Regions from separate parts of the Pseudomonas sp. F220 genome, predicted to be linked through region 2. Evidence: riboswitches for the same ligand, from Rfam matches in the RefSeq annotation. Region 2 holds a riboswitch; the other holds the start of a gene.
What was found. A riboswitch is a leader RNA that binds a small molecule or an ion and turns the genes downstream of it on or off. The one in region 2 is predicted to bind cobalamin.

Region 1: it holds a riboswitch for cobalamin, as region 2 does, so the genes downstream of both, cobO (cob(I)yrinic acid a,c-diamide adenosyltransferase) here and cobW (cobalamin biosynthesis protein CobW) in region 2, are expected to answer to the same signal.

Annotation. Positions count from the first base shown of each region.
Region 1 is NZ_JBVASJ010000043.1:5,203-13,934, forward strand. It holds gene ACZYSM_RS25400 (cobyric acid synthase) at 1-727, opposite strand, end outside; gene cobD (threonine-phosphate decarboxylase CobD) at 724-1,719, opposite strand; gene cbiB (adenosylcobinamide-phosphate synthase CbiB) at 1,712-2,620, opposite strand; gene bluB (5,6-dimethylbenzimidazole synthase) at 2,617-3,267, opposite strand; gene ACZYSM_RS25420 (cobyrinic acid a,c-diamide synthase CobB) at 3,264-4,706, opposite strand; gene cobO (cob(I)yrinic acid a,c-diamide adenosyltransferase) at 4,717-5,328, opposite strand; cobalamin riboswitch at 5,406-5,639, opposite strand; gene ACZYSM_RS25430 (hypothetical protein) at 5,795-6,379, shown strand; gene ACZYSM_RS25435 (class I SAM-dependent methyltransferase) at 6,486-7,148, opposite strand; gene ACZYSM_RS25440 (C40 family peptidase) at 7,172-7,705, opposite strand; gene ACZYSM_RS25445 (C40 family peptidase) at 7,872-8,492, opposite strand; gene hda (DnaA regulatory inactivator Hda) at 8,705-8,732, opposite strand, start outside.
Region 2 is NZ_JBVASJ010000004.1:69,961-78,692, reverse strand. It holds gene ACZYSM_RS05630 (fatty acid cis/trans isomerase) at 1-737, shown strand, start outside; gene nfuA (Fe-S biogenesis protein NfuA) at 849-1,433, shown strand; gene cobM (precorrin-4 C(11)-methyltransferase) at 1,680-2,426, opposite strand; gene ACZYSM_RS05615 (cobalamin biosynthesis protein) at 2,508-2,921, opposite strand; gene ACZYSM_RS05610 (CbtA family protein) at 2,918-3,619, opposite strand; gene ACZYSM_RS05605 (CbtB domain-containing protein) at 3,631-3,825, opposite strand; cobalamin riboswitch at 3,961-4,188, opposite strand; cobalamin riboswitch at 4,365-4,578, shown strand; gene cobW (cobalamin biosynthesis protein CobW) at 4,673-5,752, shown strand; gene cobN (cobaltochelatase subunit CobN) at 5,756-8,732, shown strand, end outside.

The DNA of each region.
Region 1 (8,732 bases), on a different contig from region 2:
TGGTCTGACGCTGATCGATGCCGTCTTCAGCTTCCAGGTGCAGGTCCATGACATACGGCAACACGCCAATCACAGGCTTGCCGGTGCGCTCTTCGAGCCAGTCGAGGCCCGGTTGCAGCAAGGCAATGTCGCCACGAAAGCGGTTGATGATGAAGCCTTTGACCCGTGCCTGTTCACTGGCCGACAACAACTCCAAAGTGCCCACCAAATGGGCAAACACTCCGCCGCGATTGATGTCAGCAATCAGCAACACCGGGCAGTCCACCGCTTCGGCAAACCCCATATTGGCGATATCGCCAGCACGCAGGTTGATCTCGGCTGGCGAGCCCGCGCCCTCGACCATGACCACCGGGTAGGCGGCGCTCAGGCGTTGATGGGAGGCCAACACTGCCTGCATGGCGATAACTTTGTAGTCGTGATAGGCCACGGCGTTCATGCTGGTTACCGCGCGGCCATGAATGATCACCTGCGCGCCGGTATCGCTGTTGGGCTTGAGCAGCACCGGGTTCATGTCGGTGTGCGGTTCAAGATTGGCGGCCTGAGCCTGCACCGCCTGGGCACGACCGATTTCACCGCCGTCCGCCGTCACCGCGCTGTTGAGCGCCATGTTCTGCGGTTTGAACGGCACGACGCTGACGCCCTGCCGGGTCAGCCAGCGGCACAGCGCCGTTACCAGCGTACTTTTGCCTGCGTCCGAGGTGGTGCCTTGCACCATCAGGGTAGTCATGGCGCGTCTTCCTTGGTGTAGGCCTCTAACGCTTGCTCGAGGCGCAGCCAATCGGCTTCATCGGCCGGTAAGCCAAAACGCAGACTGCTGTTATGGGTGAATATCCGCAGCAGGATGCCGCGTTGAGCCATGAATTCGTGCAGGTGTTCCGCACGCTCAGTGATCAGCCATTGGAATAAGGCGCAGCCGCCCTGTGGCTTGAGCCCATGACGCTCAAGCACTTGCGTCAAGCGTTGACTAGCCTCTTCGCTGCGCAGGCGTTGCCGGGCATGCCCCACCGTATCGCGCAGGCAAACCTGTCCCAGCACCCGCGTCGGCCCGCTGACCGACCACGGTCCGACCTGTTCGGCGAGCAATTTGAGCAGCTTGCGTTCGGCCAACACAAAGCCCAGGCGCACACCGGCCAAGCCGAAAAACTTGCCGAATGAACGCAAAACGATTAACCCGACCTGATTGGCATGAGCGGCCAGACTCAAATGCGGGGTGTTGTCCATGAACGCTTCATCGACCACCAGCCAGCCACCGCGTTGCGCCAGTCGCGCATGCCAGTCGAGCAGACGATCGGGGGTCAGGCTCAGGCCGGTCGGGTTGTTCGGGTTGACCACCACCAGCACATCAAGGCTGTCGAGAAAGAAATCCACTTCCTGCTCCAGCACCTCACGCACGATATAACCGCCACGGCGCCAAGCCTCGGCATGCTCGGCGTAACAAGGCGAGAGCACGCCAACCTTGCCGGCACGGCGCAAACGCGGCAGTAACTGGATCGCCGCTTGTGAGCCCGGCACCGGCAGCACTTGAGCCGCGCCGTAATAATCGCAGGCGGCCTGCTCAAGACCATCATCGGTTTCCGGCAAACGCGCCCAGGCCCGCAGAGGGATCTCCGGCACTGGCCACGGCCAAGGCGCAAGACCGCTGGACAGGTCCAGCCAATCGGCTTCGGCAATACCGTATTGCAGCGCGGCCTTGCGTAAGCGTCCACCGTGCTCAAGCATAAAACTCAGCTCCCACGCAGAGAAGCAGCAACCATAACCACACGCCGCGCTGCACCAGTTGCCAGCCACGGTCGATGGAATTGGCATCGGCCGGCACACCCTCGCCCAGTTGCGGACGCTGATGCAATTCACCGTGGTAGATCGCTGCCCCGCCCAACTCCACGCCCAAGGCACCTGCACCCGCCGCCATCACCGGACCTGCGTTCGGACTGTCCCAAGTGGGCCCTTGAGTCCGCCAGCATTTGAGTGCCAGACGAGTCTTGCCCAAGAGCGCGTAGGTCAGGGCAACCAGGCGAGCAGGAATATAGTTAAGACCATCGTCGATCTTCGCCGCAGCCCAGCCGAAGCGTTCGAAGCGTTCATTTCGATAGCCCCACATCGCGTCCAGGGTATTGCTCAGGCGATACAACACCACGCCTGGCGCACCGGCGATAGCAAACCAGAACAATGCGGCGAACACCGCGTCGCTGCCGTTTTCCAGCACCGACTCGGTGGCGGCCCGAGCGACCTCCGTTGAATCAAGCTCACTGGTCTGACGGCTGACCAGATAACCCACTCTGCGCCGTGCTTCGTCCAGGTCATCGCTGCGCAAAGCTTGAGCAACCGGCTCGACATGCTCGCCGAGGCTGCGTAGACCAAGGGCGCAATACAGCGCGAGGATCTCGACCAGCCAGCCGACATAGGGCAGCCAGGAAAGTGCAGTCACCAGCAGGGTCAGCGGTAATACCGCCAACACCCAGGCGGTGACGCCGTGACTGCGCCAGCCCCGACCGCCAGAATTGAAACGTTGCTCGATGCGATCGGCAAAACGACCGAACGCTACCAGCGGATGCCAGCGCTTGGGTTCACCCAGCAACGCATCCAGCGCGACTGCGGCGACACTCAACAACGCCACACTCATTGACTCACTCCCCAATAATTTTCATACAGCAATTCACTCAGCTGACGCGGCTGCGCCCAGCCTTCCAGCACTAGCATGGGGGCCGGATAAAACGCCGTGACCGGTCCCAGACATAACACTGCCAGCGGCTTGGCCCCGGCCGGCAGACCGAGCAGATCGGCCAGGGCCTTGGGCTCGAATAACGACACCCAGCCCATGCCCAGCCCTTCGGCGCGGGACGCCAGCCAGAGGTTCTGAATCGCGCAAGACAACGACGCCATGTCCATTTCCGGCAAGGTCCGGCGACCAAAGATATGCCGCTCGCGATCATCCATTAGCGCGGCGACCAGCACTTCGGCGCAGTCGTTGATGCCTTCGACTTTCAGTTTCATGAAGTCGTCGGAACGCTCGCCCAGCGCCTCGGCGGTGCGCACCCGCTCTTCTTCCACCAGTTGCTGGATCTTGCCGCGCAGCGGGCGATCGGTAATGCGGATAAACCGCCACGGCTGCATCAGGCCCACACTAGGGGCTTGATGGGCGGCTTCGAGCAAGCGTCTGAGCAGTTCGGGCTCGACGGTGCCGCCAGCGAAGTGACGCATGTCGCGGCGCTCGCCGATAGCGCGATAAACAGCTTCACGTTCGGCCGGACTGAATGCGTTGTCGGTCATGGCCTCTTCGCGAGCAGGCTCGCTCCCACAGTGAATTGCGTCGCTTTGTCTGTTGAGTAAGACTCTTCTGCAAGCAAGTCGGCTTTCCCGGGGAGCACGCGGTCTAATGTGGGAGCGAGCCTGCTCGCGATAGCGGTCTCGGAATCCGGCGCAAACAACGCGGCCACTGCCGATGGATTGGACGGGAAATAGAAGTGCACGTAGGACGCGGTCATTCGACCATCACGATAGACCGCTTCAGCACCCCGTCCACCGTTGGGGCTCAGGCCTCGGGCAATCGGCTCAAGCGCTGTGCTGGTCAGCGAGTGGTGATAGGTGTGACCGCGCAACGAACCTTCTGGCAGATCAACCGCCTGCAAGGCCAGCGCCGCCAGGCGCTTTTGCATCACCGCGTCCCCCGCCAGCAACCCTACCAACTCGGCGCGTTGCCCCTCGACATCGGTCAGGGAATCAAGCAGATACAACATGCCACCACATTCGGCCAGCAACGGCTTGCCGGCCGCATGGTGCGCGCGGATCGCTGCCAGCATCGTGGCGTTTTCCGCCAACGCCACATGATGCAGCTCCGGGTAGCCGCCCGGCAGGTACACGCTGTCAGCCTCGGGCAATTCGCGGTCATGGATGGGCGAGAAAAACAGCAATTCGGCACCCATCGCCCGGAGCAGGTCCAGGCTCGCGCCATAGGTGAACGCGAACGCTTCATCGCGGGCCACGGCAATCCGCACACCCGCCAGCAATGGCTCGGTGACGACAACCTCAGGCGCGGCGAACTCGATCGCTGGCGGCAACGCCACTTCGCAGCTGCCGGCCAAGGCGTCGGCCGCCGCGTCGAGGCGCAGATCCAGATCATTCAGCTCGCTGGCCTGGACCAGGCCCAAGTGGCGGCTCGGCAATTCGATCCCGGTTTCCCGAGACAACGCGCCATACCAGCGCAGACCTTCGGTCAGGCTGCCTTCGAGCAATTGCGCATGACGCAAAGTGCCGACGCGGTTGGCCAGCACACCGGCAAACGGCAAGTCCGGCTGATAGCGCGCCAGGCCCAAGGCCAGAGCGCCAAAGGTCTGGGCCATGGCCGTACCGTCGATCACTGCGAGCACCGGCACACCGAAGTGCCGCGCCAGGTCGGCGCTGGACGGCGTGCCGTCGAACAGGCCCATAACCCCTTCGATCAGGATCAGGTCTGCCTCGCCCGCCGCTTCCCACAACAATCGACGGCTTTCTTGCTCGCCGACCATCCACATGTCCAATTGATACACCGGCGCGCCGCTGGCGCGTTCGAGAATCATCGGGTCGAGAAAGTCCGGGCCGCACTTGAATACCCGAACATTACGCCCCTGATTGCGATGCAAGCGGGCCAATGCGGCGGTCACGGTGGTCTTGCCCTGACCGGAAGCCGGCGCGGCGATCAGTACCGCCGGGCAATGACGTGAATCACTCATGCTTTATTACTCACAGCTCGATGCCTTTTTGCGCTTTGATCCCGGCCTGGAACGCATGTTTGAGCACGCCCATTTCGGTGACCGTGTCGGCCAGGTCGATCATTTCGGGTTTGGCGCCGCGACCGGTGACCAGTACATGCTGCATCGGCGGGCGAGCCTGCAAGTCGCTGAGCACCTGGTCCAGGTCCAGATAGCCGTGTTTGAGGGCGATGTTCAGCTCGTCGAGCACCACCAGACCAATGGCCGGGTCGCACAGCAGTTCACGGGACACTTCCCAGGCCGCTTCAGCGGCGGCGATGTCACGCTGGCGATCCTGGGTTTCCCAGGTGAAGCCTTCGCCCATGACGTGAAACCGTACTTGCTCGGGGAAGCGTCGAAAGAACAGCTCCTCACCGGTGCTGTTGCGACCCTTGATGAACTGCACCACGCCGCATTGCATACCGTGACCCATGGCCCGGGCAAGCATGCCGAAGGCGGAACTGCTTTTACCTTTGCCGTTGCCGGTCAGAACCAACAGCAATCCGCATTCGTTTGGTGAGTTGGCAATGCGCTCGTCGATGACGGCTTTTTTACGCAGCATGCGCGCCAGATGGCGTTCGTCACGATCGGGGGATTCAGTCATGGCAGCTCTCCACTAGGGTGGATAATGGGGGGCAGGAATAAAAATAGACGGCATAAGCCTGGCATCGCCCACCGTGATGCCGTTGGATGAATCAGGCCGGTCTCCGGGCTCATGAGTGGGGTTATCCCGGACTGCACACCTTCCCATGTCGACACTCGACACAGTGGTACAAGCGCAGCCTTGACTCATTTACCGTTGCGGGGGCAGCGCCGGGATCGCTGCCCGCTCTGTTAAAGAACGCACACTCACCGGCTTCCCTGTTTCACTCTGTCGACCGTTGGCCACAGAGCACCTGAAACAAGTCGCGAAGGTTAGAGGGTTGGGGGTGGAGCGTCAATTAAACCCGGGGCGTTCAACCTCGATTGTGCGGCACCGATCAAAAAACTGACGCCAATCTTGTGCCACGCGGAAAGCAGTGATATCAAAGAGCCACAACTCTAACATCACACGAATAAGGGTAAGCAACATGCAAGGCATGATCATCAGCAATCCGAAGCTGGAATTCCTGCGCCCGGCGCTGGAGCGCTGGTTTGACTGTATCGATCGCTACAACCAGGTGCGCGGTGATAACGAATCCCCTTATTGGTTCGATGAACGCGCCAACCTTGGCCTGCTGTCGGCTGCAGCATGGATGGCGGAAATGGTGACACTGGAGCAAACCACAACGAAAAAGCAGCAAGAAGACGGCGACCGCAACGGGCGTGCCGACCTCTACCTCGCCACCAAAGAAGAACGGGTCTACATCCAGGCCACCCAGCGCTGGCCACGGGTCAACAATCTGAATCTCACTCAAGCGCTGCTCGACATCACGAGCGACGCGAAGAAAGTCAGCTACGCCAGCGATCTGAAACTTGGCTGCCTGTTTGTTGCGCCACAAAAGACCCAACAGAGCGCCACCCCGGAGGAACTCCAGGACATGCTCGACGATCTGCAAAAGGAACATACCTGCGCCGTGGCCTGGTATTTCCCCTATGCCTACCGCAAGTTGCGCAACGAAGCGGGCAACTATCACCCGGGCGTCGCCATGCTGCTCAAAGAGGCGCGCGGCTGAGAGGCTGAACCAATCGGCAGGCCGATGATCTGGGAAACAAGGCTTGATGGGTGTCGGCTAAATAAAAATGACCTTGTAGGAGCAATCGAGCGTCGACCGATTGCTCCTACAATTTGCGGCACAACGTCAGCCCATCGCCTAACGGCAACAGCGACAAGTCGACACGCGGGTCATCCTTCAAGGCGCAGTTCAGCGCCTGGATGGCTCGGGTGTCTTCACTCTCGGGATTCACCTCAAGCACCCGCCCGCTCCACAGTGTGTTATCGAAAATCGCCAGGCCGCCGCTTCGCAGCAGACGCAAAGCACTCTCCAGATAGGCTGGATAGTTGGCTTTGTCGGCATCGATGAAGATCAAGTCGAAACAGCCACCCCGCCCTTGCTGCTCGATTTGCGCCAGGGTTTCCAGTGCAGGTGCCAGGCGCAAATCAATTCGCTGCGCCACACCTGCCTCCTGCCAGTAACGGCGGGCAGTGGCATTGTAATCACCGGGGATATCGCAGCAGATCAAGGTACCGTCATCGGGCAAGGCTGCGGCCATGCATAAGGCGCTGTAGCCGGTGAAAGTGCCGACTTCCAGCAAACGCTTGGCGCCGGTTAGCTTGACCAGCAATGCGAGGAACTGGCCCTGTTCGGGCGCCACCTGCCAGCGAGCCATGGGCAAGGCCTGGGTTTCGTCACGCAAACGGCGCAACAACGGCGTTTCGCGCAGGGAAACATCCAACAGATAGCTGTAGAGGGAATCGTCGAGATTGAGAGTGCGAGCGGTCATGACAACCTCTGCGAACGTGCGACCTAAGGGTTACGTGCCAGATGCTCTGGCTGCAATACCCGCTTGGCGCTGAGATAGGCTTTCTGCCAGTAGGCTTTGGACAGGTTGTCCAGCTTAACCGTTCCGCCGGTGGCCGGCGCGTGAACAAATCGGCCTTCGCCGACATAGATCCCGGCGTGGCTGACTTGCGAGCCGCCATTGGTGGCAAAAAATATCAGATCACCCGTCTGCAGCCCGTCTTGGTCGACATCCTGCGCACGCATGCCAATCATCTCGCGGGTCGAACGTGGCAGAGTGATACCAGCGGCATCGCGATAGACATAGCCGATCAGACCGCTGCAATCAAAACCCGAATCCGGCGTATTGCCCCCCCAACGATAAGGCGTACCCACCAGGCCCAGCGCACGAATAAGCACGTCTTCAGCCGCAGGCGAAAAGGTTTGGGAGGAAGCGAAAACAGGAGCCCGAACCACCGGAGCAGGTGGCGGAGTACGGCTGGCGCAAGCACTGAGCAGTGCAGCGAACACGAGAAGTGCGAGGCGGGCCGACGTCGACATATGCAGAACAATCCTGATCTGGATGCGGCTTTCTCTGCCGTGAGGCTGAAAACAAAACCGCGTAAGCAGGGCTTACGCGGTTAGGTGATCAACAATATGCAAAGATTCTAGCGTCTACGCGTCAAACTTCAAGTAAGACTTTAACTTAACCTTACAAACAGCCTGATTACTTGCGAGCAGTGACTGTCGTCGGGGCCATGGCGAGTGCGCGCTTGGCTTCGATGAAGGTTTTGCTCCAGTAGCTGTCGCCCAGGCTGTCGACTCGAACACCACCGCTACGGCGGCTGCTGGAGTGGATGAACTGGTCATCACCCAGGTAGATCCCGGCGTGGCTGACGCGGCCACGGCCATTGGTGCTGAAGAACAGCAGATCACCGGGTTTGAGATTATTACGAGCGACCAACGGAGCGTTCACGTTGATCATTTCGCGAGTGGAGCGCGGCAAATTCATGCCGGCTTCTTCACGAAACAGATAACCGATGAAACCGCTGCAATCGAAGCCTGCTTCGGAGGTGCCGCCGAAACGGTAGCGGGTACCGATCAGCGACATGCCACGTTCGAGGATACTGTCGGCCAGAACAGGCAGCTGATAAGGCTTGTTACCAGAGAAGTCAGCCAGTTCTTTTTCGGTTGCCAGTTCTTCCTGGTAAATAGCGGAAGACTGGGCAGTAACAGAGTTTTTAACCTGTTGTTGTTGCTCTTGCTGAGACACCGGAGAGTGAACAGCGCAACCAAACAATAGGGTGACAAGTGCGAGAGGCACGAGGGGTGCGAAGCGATTTAGCATGGGCACGACCGTGGCTGAAGTTGTAAAGAAGCCGGACTATGCCTTCTATCATCCTCATTTGCAAATTCAATCGATGCAAATGTGACTTATCGGTTTCTCGTTTACATCTAAGGCCTTAAGCCCAATATAAACGCTCACGCACCCTGGAAGCATCCTCGGGGCAAGTTTTCTGGCGCCTGAAAAGTGCCTGAAAAGCGCTGCAGGCCGCGGTTTTACCAGCCCAAGGTTTCTTTAAGGAAA
Region 2 (8,732 bases):
CTGAGCAGAACTTCCTGCGCCTGATGCCGGCCAATTCCCGCGACGATTATCTCAACGATTGGTATCAGAGCAGCGGCAAGTTCAAGATGTGGCTGGACTATGAAAGCATCGACAACGACAAACCCACCGCACTGAAACTGGATGAGAAGGACCCGAAGCGCGATTTCGCCAACCAACTGCTGGCGCGCTACGGTGACTTGAACGCCACGCCTGACCCGATTAATCGCTGTGACGGGGCGTATTGCTCACGGCCGAACATCGATCCGGCCCTGCAAAACGCCGAACAGGCCTTGAGTCGTCTGGTCTCGCGGCCGGCCGCCGGGCTCAGGGTCATCGATCAGTTGCCAGAATCCACCATGCTGCGCATCGAGACCCAAAGCGGCAAGCGTGAGGTCTACAGCCTGCTGCGCAACCGCGCCCACAGCAACGTGGCGTTCCTGCTCGGCGAGGCGCTGCGTTATCAACCCGGGTTGGATACGTTGACGATTTACCCGGGCGTGCTCAGCAGCTATCCGAACTTCATCTTCAACATCCCGGCCGAGCAGGTCCCTGAGTTTGTTGCACAGATGGAGAGCGCCAAGGACGCCAAACTCTTCGAGAAAATCGTCGACCGCTGGGGGATTCGCCGCAGCCATCCGCAGTTCTGGCAGTACTTCCATGACCTGACCGAATACATCCGCGAGACCGAGCCGGTGGAAGCGGGCGTGCTGGACATGAACCGCTACGAAAATCTGTAAGCGCTTCGCCGGCGGCCCTGAGGGCCGTCGGTTCTTTCCCGACATAAATACTAGGACTTTGTGCGGCGCGATGATTGGCGTAAACTGCGTCCAAGCCTGCGAGGAGTTTCCATGACCGCCATAACCATTACCGATGCCGCCCACGATTATCTGGCTGATCTGCTCTCTAAGCAGAACACCCCGGGGATTGGCATTCGAGTCTTTATTACCCAGCCTGGCACCCAATACGCCGAAACTTGTATTGCCTATTGCAAGCCAGGCGAAGAAAAACCGGAAGATACTGCGCTGGGGCTCAAAAGCTTCACCGCTTATATTGATTCCTTCAGCGAAGCCTTCCTGGACGATGCCGTGGTTGATTACGCCACCGATCGTATGGGTGGCCAGCTGACCATCAAGGCGCCAAACGCCAAAGTTCCGATGGTCAACGCTGACAGCCCGGTCAACGAGCGCATCAACTATTACCTGCAAACCGAAATCAACCCGGGGCTGGCCAGCCACGGTGGTCAGGTCAGCCTGATTGATGTGGTTGAAGACGGTATCGCGGTGTTGAAATTCGGCGGCGGCTGCCAGGGCTGCGGTCAGGCTGACGTGACCTTGAGAGAAGGCATCGAGCGCACGCTGCTTGAGCGTATTCCCGAGCTCAAAGGTGTACGTGACGTCACCGACCACACGCAGAAAGAAAACGCCTACTACTAAGGCGTTCGCTGCAAACAAAAAAACGGCACCCGTGAGTGCCGTTTTTTTATGGGTGAAAGACAGGCTTATGGCGAAGCAACCCTAAAATCAGCAACCGCGGTTCGTCAGGTAAAACGCATTCGCTGGATTGCGAGGACTTCGTCCTCGATCGCGGGCAAGCCACGCTCCCACACTAGATTAGGGTGGTTCTCTAAATATCAGACTGACACAGGACCTTGTGGGAGCGGGCTTGCTCGCGAAGGCGTCCTAAGGGCGATAGAGATGTGCATGCCTGGCGTGATACAGCGACGACTCGCTAAAATTGTCGCTGGCCAGTACTCGGCCCACGAGAATCAGCGCGGTACGGCGAAATCCTTTTGCCTGAACCTTTTCAGCGATATCCGCCAACGTACCCACCACCCAATCCTGATCCGGCCAGGTGGCGCGATGGATCACCGCAATCGGGCAGTCCACGCCATAGTGCGGGACCAGTTCGGCGATGATTTTCTGCAGATGGTTGACCCCCAGATGAATCGCCATGGTCGCCCCATGCTGCGCCAGGCTGCCGAGTTCTTCCCCAGCGGGCATTGCGGTTTTGTCGGCGTAGCGGGTCAGAATCACGCTCTGGGACACATCCGGGAGCGTCAACTCCGCGCCCAGCAACGCAGCGCAGGCAGCTGTCGCCGTCACGCCGGGGATGATTTCAAAGGGAATATTCAGCTCGCGCAAATAGCGAATCTGCTCGCCAATCGCGCCGTACAGGCTCGGATCGCCGGAATGCACCCGGGCCACATCCTGGCCTTTGCCATGGGCGGTCTTGATCAGTTCAATAATCTGCTCCAGGTGCAACTCTGCGCTGTTGACCACCTGTTCGGCCTGATGGCCTTCCAGCACGGCCGCGGGTACCAGCGAGCCAGCATAGATGATGACCGGGCAATTGCGGATCAGCCGCTGGCCTTTGACGGTGATCAGTTCCGGGTCGCCGGGACCTGCGCCGATAAAGTAAACGGTCATGGCTGTTTCCTGTGCAAAGTCGTGTTGGCAACGCTTCAGATGAAGATTGCTCATGATCAAGGGAGTGGATTATCGGAGATTTTACGGCGCAGACGCCAATGCAAAGGTGGCTTGGGCGTATTTCTGTCGCGAGATCAGCAGCTTGGCCGGGTTTTGCGTCAGCTGTTCGGCCAGTGCCAGCGCAGCGCTTTCGGCCACACCGTAGCAACCGGTGCGTTCAAAGGCGATCTCTGAGCGGTGACTGAGTTGAGGTTCGTAGGCAGCGAGTTGCACGCTACTGAAGCACGTCAGTGGCAGCGCCAATTGTTCGGCCAGTTCGAGCAGGCCAGGTTCATCGCGTTTCAAGTCGATACTGGCCAAGGCCCGGATCGCTCGAAGCTCAATGTGATGGGCGTGCAACGCCTGATCGAGCAGCGCCCGCAACGTGCTGGCGGGGCAGCCACGCTGGCAGCCCAGGCCGACCACCAGGGTCGGCGCTGTGCTGATGTCAGTCATGCGTGGTGTTGACCTTCGCTTTTACGCCGGAACAGCCAGGCGCTGATCAGGCCCAGGGCCAGCCAGAATGCGGCGTTGGTCAGCTGAGAGGCAATTTTGAATTGCGACTCCAGGGCTTCCGGCGCCAGGCTGGAATGCACATCCGGCTGTGGTGCGCCGATGAAGTGCGGAACCGCCAGAATCGCCACGCCGAGAATCTTCAGCAGCCAGTGCTTGCCGAACACCATCAGCGCGATGCCGACTGCCGTCGAAGACGCCGTACCGATCCACCAGATCTGTCGTGACGCAAGGTCCGCCGCGGCGGTGCCCGGCAATTCAGGTGGCAAACCCAAGGTTGGCGCCAGCACGAAGGTCGCGTAACCGGCCAGGCCCCAGAGCAAGCCCTGAGACGTACGGTTTGGAGCGCGCAAGGTATAGAGACCGGCAAGCATCAGGGCAAAACCGACCGCTACCACCAGATTGCCACCGGTGGTCGACAGCACGCGCTGCCAGCCATCTTCCGGCTCCCAGGCTTCGGCATCATGGGTATGACCGGCCATGGCACCTTCAGCGTGTTCGTGAATTTCGGCGGCCGGGGCTTTTTCGTAGGTTTCCGCCTGGAGAATCAGCGGCGCGACCCAGAAGCTTTGCAGCAGGGTCAGCAACAGAGCCGCGAGCAACCCGGTGAAACCTGCGGTTTGCGCAATACGTTTGATCATGTCGACAGGTCTCAATGACACGGGAAGGCGGAGCTGTGACGGGTGTCGTGGGCCGCGTTGTGCACTGCATCGATGTGCGAGAAACCGGCGAAGTACACCAGGCACGCGCCCAGAATCGATGCGCCGATGGCGGCAATCAGGCGTTGGCTCAGGGTGGATGTGGTGCTGGCGGTGCCTGCGTGGCGGGTGCTGCTGATGATCGACATGGCGCTTCCCTCTGGTGTGTCAGCGGGTGAATCGAGCGCATGAAAACCCCGCGAGACAGGCACGCAGAGGTTCAAACAGCGCCCGCCCACCGCGGGTTTGTTATTCAGTGCCTGAGCTAACGAACTAGCCGTACAGGACACTATGTATTACGGGCCGGTCTCCGGGCTCGCGAGGGGTTTGGCTATTGCCTGAACCTGCAAGAGTCGCCTTCCCATGCCGAACTGCTGGCACAGTGGATCTGACTCTTCGCTCGCTTACCGTTGCGGGGGCAGCACCGGACTGATCAAGGCTTTGAGTAAAGCACATGACTCACCGGTTTCCCGTTTCACCCTGTGAAGGGCACCCGTAACAAGGTGTGAAGGAGAACATGAGCGGGGGATGGGCGTCAATTGGCAAGATTTCTCACCTGGAAACCGAGGCGTTTCCATCGCGAGCAGGCTCGCTCTCACAGTTAATCGCATTCCAGTGTGGGAGCGAGCCTGCTCGCGATGGGGGCGGTGCTGGCGCTACAAGACATTGACCCGCTCCCAAGCGATGCGTAGCCTTGCGCTTTCGAGGTTCTTCGGCGCTTGAGCCGAAGCTAAGAAGGGAACGCGGTCAATGCCGCGGCTGCCCCCGCAACTGTGAACGGTTCCGTTTCTGCCATGCCACTGCACGCTCTATCCATAGGGCAAGCGGGAAGGCGCAGAAATCGCCAGTTGAAAGACCGGCAAGCCGTCAGCCAGGAGACCTGCCTCGTAACAGATTCTCACTACAACCGGGCGGGGTGATCCGGTGGCGAAATCTTCCGCGCCCACGTTCGCGGTTGTCGTCCCGTATGCCCGCCACTTTGCCAAAGGGCATCCGATGAAAACACTGGCCAAACTTCCCGTCACCATCGTTACCGGCTTCCTCGGCTCAGGCAAAACCACCTTGCTGCGGCACATGCTCGATAACGCGCAGGGCCGGCGTATCGCGGTGATCGTCAATGAGTTTGGCGAGTTGGGCATCGACGGCGAAATCCTCAAGCAATGCGCCATCGGTTGCACTGAGGAAGAAGCCAACGGCCGGGTCTATGAACTGGCCAACGGTTGCCTGTGCTGCACCGTCCAGGAAGAGTTCTTCCCGGTGATGCGCGAACTGGTTGCCCGTCGCGCTGACCTTGACCACATCCTCATTGAAACTTCCGGTCTGGCCCTGCCAAAACCGCTGGTGCAAGCCTTCCAGTGGCCGGAAATCCGCAGTGCCTGCACCGTCGACGCGGTGATCACTGTGGTCGACAGCCCGGCCGTGGCCGCCGGCACTTTCGCCGCGTTCCCGGACCAGGTCGACGCCCAACGCAAGCTCGATCCGAACCTGGACCACGAATCGCCGCTGCACGAGCTGTTCGCCGACCAATTGGCCAGCGCCGACCTGGTGATCCTCAACAAAGCTGACCTGATCAGCCCTGAAGACCTGGCCAAAGTGCGCCTGGAAGTCGCCGAAGAACTGCCGCCTGCAGTAAAAATCATCGAAGCCAGCAGCGGTCGTGTGCCACTGGACGTTTTGATCGGCCTGGGCGCGGGTTCCGAAGAACACATCGACAGCCGTCACAGCCACCATGATCACCACCACGGTGGCGACGCCGATAGTGAAGGGCATGACGACCATGACCACGACGCCTTCGATTCCATCTCCATCGAACTGCCCCAAGCCGACGAAAGCCTGCTGCTGGACGTCCTGACCCAATTGGTGGTTCAGCATGGCATTCTGCGAGTCAAAGGCTTCGCCGCCGTCCCGAACAAGCCGATGCGCTTGCTGATCCAGGGCGTGGGCACGCGTTTCGATAAACACTTCGACCGCGCTTGGCGCGCCGATGAGCCACGTGCAACGCATCTGGTGCTGATCGGCCAGGCACTGGACGCCGCTCTGATCGAAGCGCAATTGCGCGCCGCACTTAGCGTCTAAGCCATGCACCTGCTCAGGACCCAGCCCGGCGGTTTCGTGTCGGATGACAACATTGCCGACCTTGGACAAACCCCCGCCGAGCTGGTGATCCTGTGCAGCGGCGATTCCAGCCTGGCGCTGCTCGCCGAAGCCGCGCAGCAGTTGCCGGACGACTACCCGAGTCTGCGTCTGGCCAACCCGATGCAGGTGCAGAATCATGCTTCGGTCGACCTGTATGTCGATGAGGTCTTGCGTCACGCCAAAGTCATCCTGATTTCATTGCACGGTGGGATTGGCTATTGGCGTTACGGCATCGAGCGTCTGGTGCAGCTGGCCGAGCAGGGCGTGCAGCTGATTCTGGTGCCGGGCGATGACTGTCCCGACCCTGAACTGAGCGACCTGAGCACGGTAGTCGCCGAAGACCGTGATCGGCTTTGGCACTTCTTGCGTCAGGGCGGTTTGGCTAATGCGCTGGATCTGTATCGTTGCCTCGCCAATCGCTGGCTGGGCCGCGATTATCCTTGGGCCGAACCACACATTTTGCCGCGCACGGCGATTTACCATCCCCACAAAAGCAACGCTGCACTCAGCGATTGGCAGGCCGACTGGCACGCCGATCAGCCTGTGGCGGCGGTGTTGTTCTACCGCTCGCACTTGCAGGCGGCGAATACTGGCTTCATCGATGTTTTCTGCCAGCGCTTGCAGGCGGCGGGGCTTAACCCGTTGCCGATTGCGCTGGCCAGTTTAAAAGAGCCCGGCTGCCTGACGGTGGTCGAGGACTTGCTGGACGAGGTCGAGGCTGGGGTGATTTTGAACACCACCGGTTTTGCTCAGTCCAGCCCTGAGGCACCGCACCTGCGGCCGTTCCGGCGCAATATTCCGGTGATCCAGGCGATTTGCGCTCAGGACAACGAGCCCGGTTGGCGCGCCAGCGAGCAGGGCCTTGGGCCCCGGGACCTGGCCATGCATATCGCCTTGCCGGAACTGGATGGGCGCATCATCAGTCGGCCCATCAGCTTCAAGGACCTGGCCTGGCGTAGCGAGCGCAGCCAGTCGGATGTGGTCTGCTACCGACCGCAACCGGAGCGTATGGACTTCGTCGCTGAACTGGCGCGGCGCTGGATTGATATGGCGCGGGTGCCGAACGGCGAAAAGCGTATCGCGTTGATTCTTGCCAACTACCCGACTCGCGATGGTCGGATCGGTAATGGTGTCGGTCTCGACACTCCGGCAGCAGCGCTGAATATTCTGCGGGCGCTGCACGCTGAGGGCTATCCGCTGCCGGCTGATTTGCCTGAAAGTGGCACGGCGCTGATTCAGCAATTGCTCGGTGGAGTCAGCAACGATCTGGAGACCCTCGACCAGCGGCCGTGTCAGCAAAGCCTGGCGCTGGACGACTATTTCTTGATGTTCAATGCATTGCCCGAAACCAATCGTAATGCGGTGCTGGAGCGCTGGGGCACACCTGAAAATGACCCGATGTTCCGCAGTGGGCGAATGATGATCGCCGGTCTGCGCTTCGGTCTGACCTTTGTCGGTATTCAGCCGGCACGGGGTTATCAGGTCGACCCGAGCGCGGTCTATCACGACCCGGATCTGGTGCCGCCTCATGGCTATCTGGCGTTCTATTTCTGGTTGCGAAAAACCTATGGCGCCCACGGGGTGATCCACGTCGGCAAGCACGGCAACCTCGAATGGTTGCCGGGCAAGGGTGTCGGCCTTTCGGAAAACTGCTGGCCGGATGCACTGCTGGGTCCGTTGCCGAACATCTATCCGTTTATCGTCAACGACCCGGGTGAGGGCGCCCAAGCCAAACGTCGCACTCAGGCAGTGATCATCGATCACCTGATGCCGCCGTTGACCCGTGCCGAGACCTACGGCCCGCTGCGCAATCTTGAGCTGCTGGCCGACGAGTATTACGAAGCGCAGTTGCTTGATCCACGCCGGGCCCGTGAGTTGCAGCGCGATATTCTGAAGCTGGTGCGCGATACGCACATCGACCGCGAACTGCAACTGGACGAAAATCTCAACAGCGACGCCGACGCGGCGATCTGGCTACCGCGCCTCGACACCTATTTGTGCGACTTGAAAGAGTCGCAGATCCGCGATGGCTTGCATGTGTTCGGCGAGTCGCCAACCGGTCGCTTGCGCATCGATACCCTGCTGGCATTGCTGCGCATTCCCCGTGGTGATGGACGCGGTGCGCAGTCGAGTGTGCTACGTGCTTTGGCCAAAGCCTTTGAACTGGGTTTTGATCCGCTGGACTGTGTGTTGGCCGAGCCTTGGACCGGCCCGCGCCCGGTTGAACTGCAATCACTGAGTGATGAACTTTGGCGCACCGCTGGCGATAGCCGTGAACGTCTTGAGCTGTTTGCTGCGCAGTTGATCGAGCAGGCATTAAGCGCTGATGTCGACAGATTGAACGAACCGGGCTGGACTGACGTGAAGGCGATCATCGAAAGCCTGCGCGAAATCGTCGCGCCGCGTCTTGACGCCTGCGGTCCGGCAGAAATGCGCGGTCTGCTGGATGCCCTGAGCGGGCGTTTCGTCCCGGCCGGCCCCAGCGGAGCGCCGAGCCGTGGGCGGCTGGACGTGTTGCCTACTGGACGCAACTTTTTCTCGGTGGACGTGCGCAACCTGCCAACCACCACGGCCTGGCGTATCGGTTTTCAGTCGGCGAACCTGATTCTTGAGCGGCACCTGCAGGATCACGGCGACCACTTGCGTCAGCTTGGTCTTTCGGTCTGGGGCACGGCGACCATGCGCACCGGCGGCGACGATATCGCCCAGGCGATGGCGCTGATGGGCGTGCGCCCGGTGTGGGCGACCGGCAGTCAGCGGGTCGACGATTTTGAAATCCTGCCCCTGAGTCTGCTGGACCGGCCACGGGTGGACGTCACCTTGCGGGTTTCCGGGTTCTTCCGCGATGCCTTCGCCAACCTGATCCGCTTGTTCGATGCGGCGGTGCAGGCCGTTGCCGCGTTGGACGAGCCGGATGACC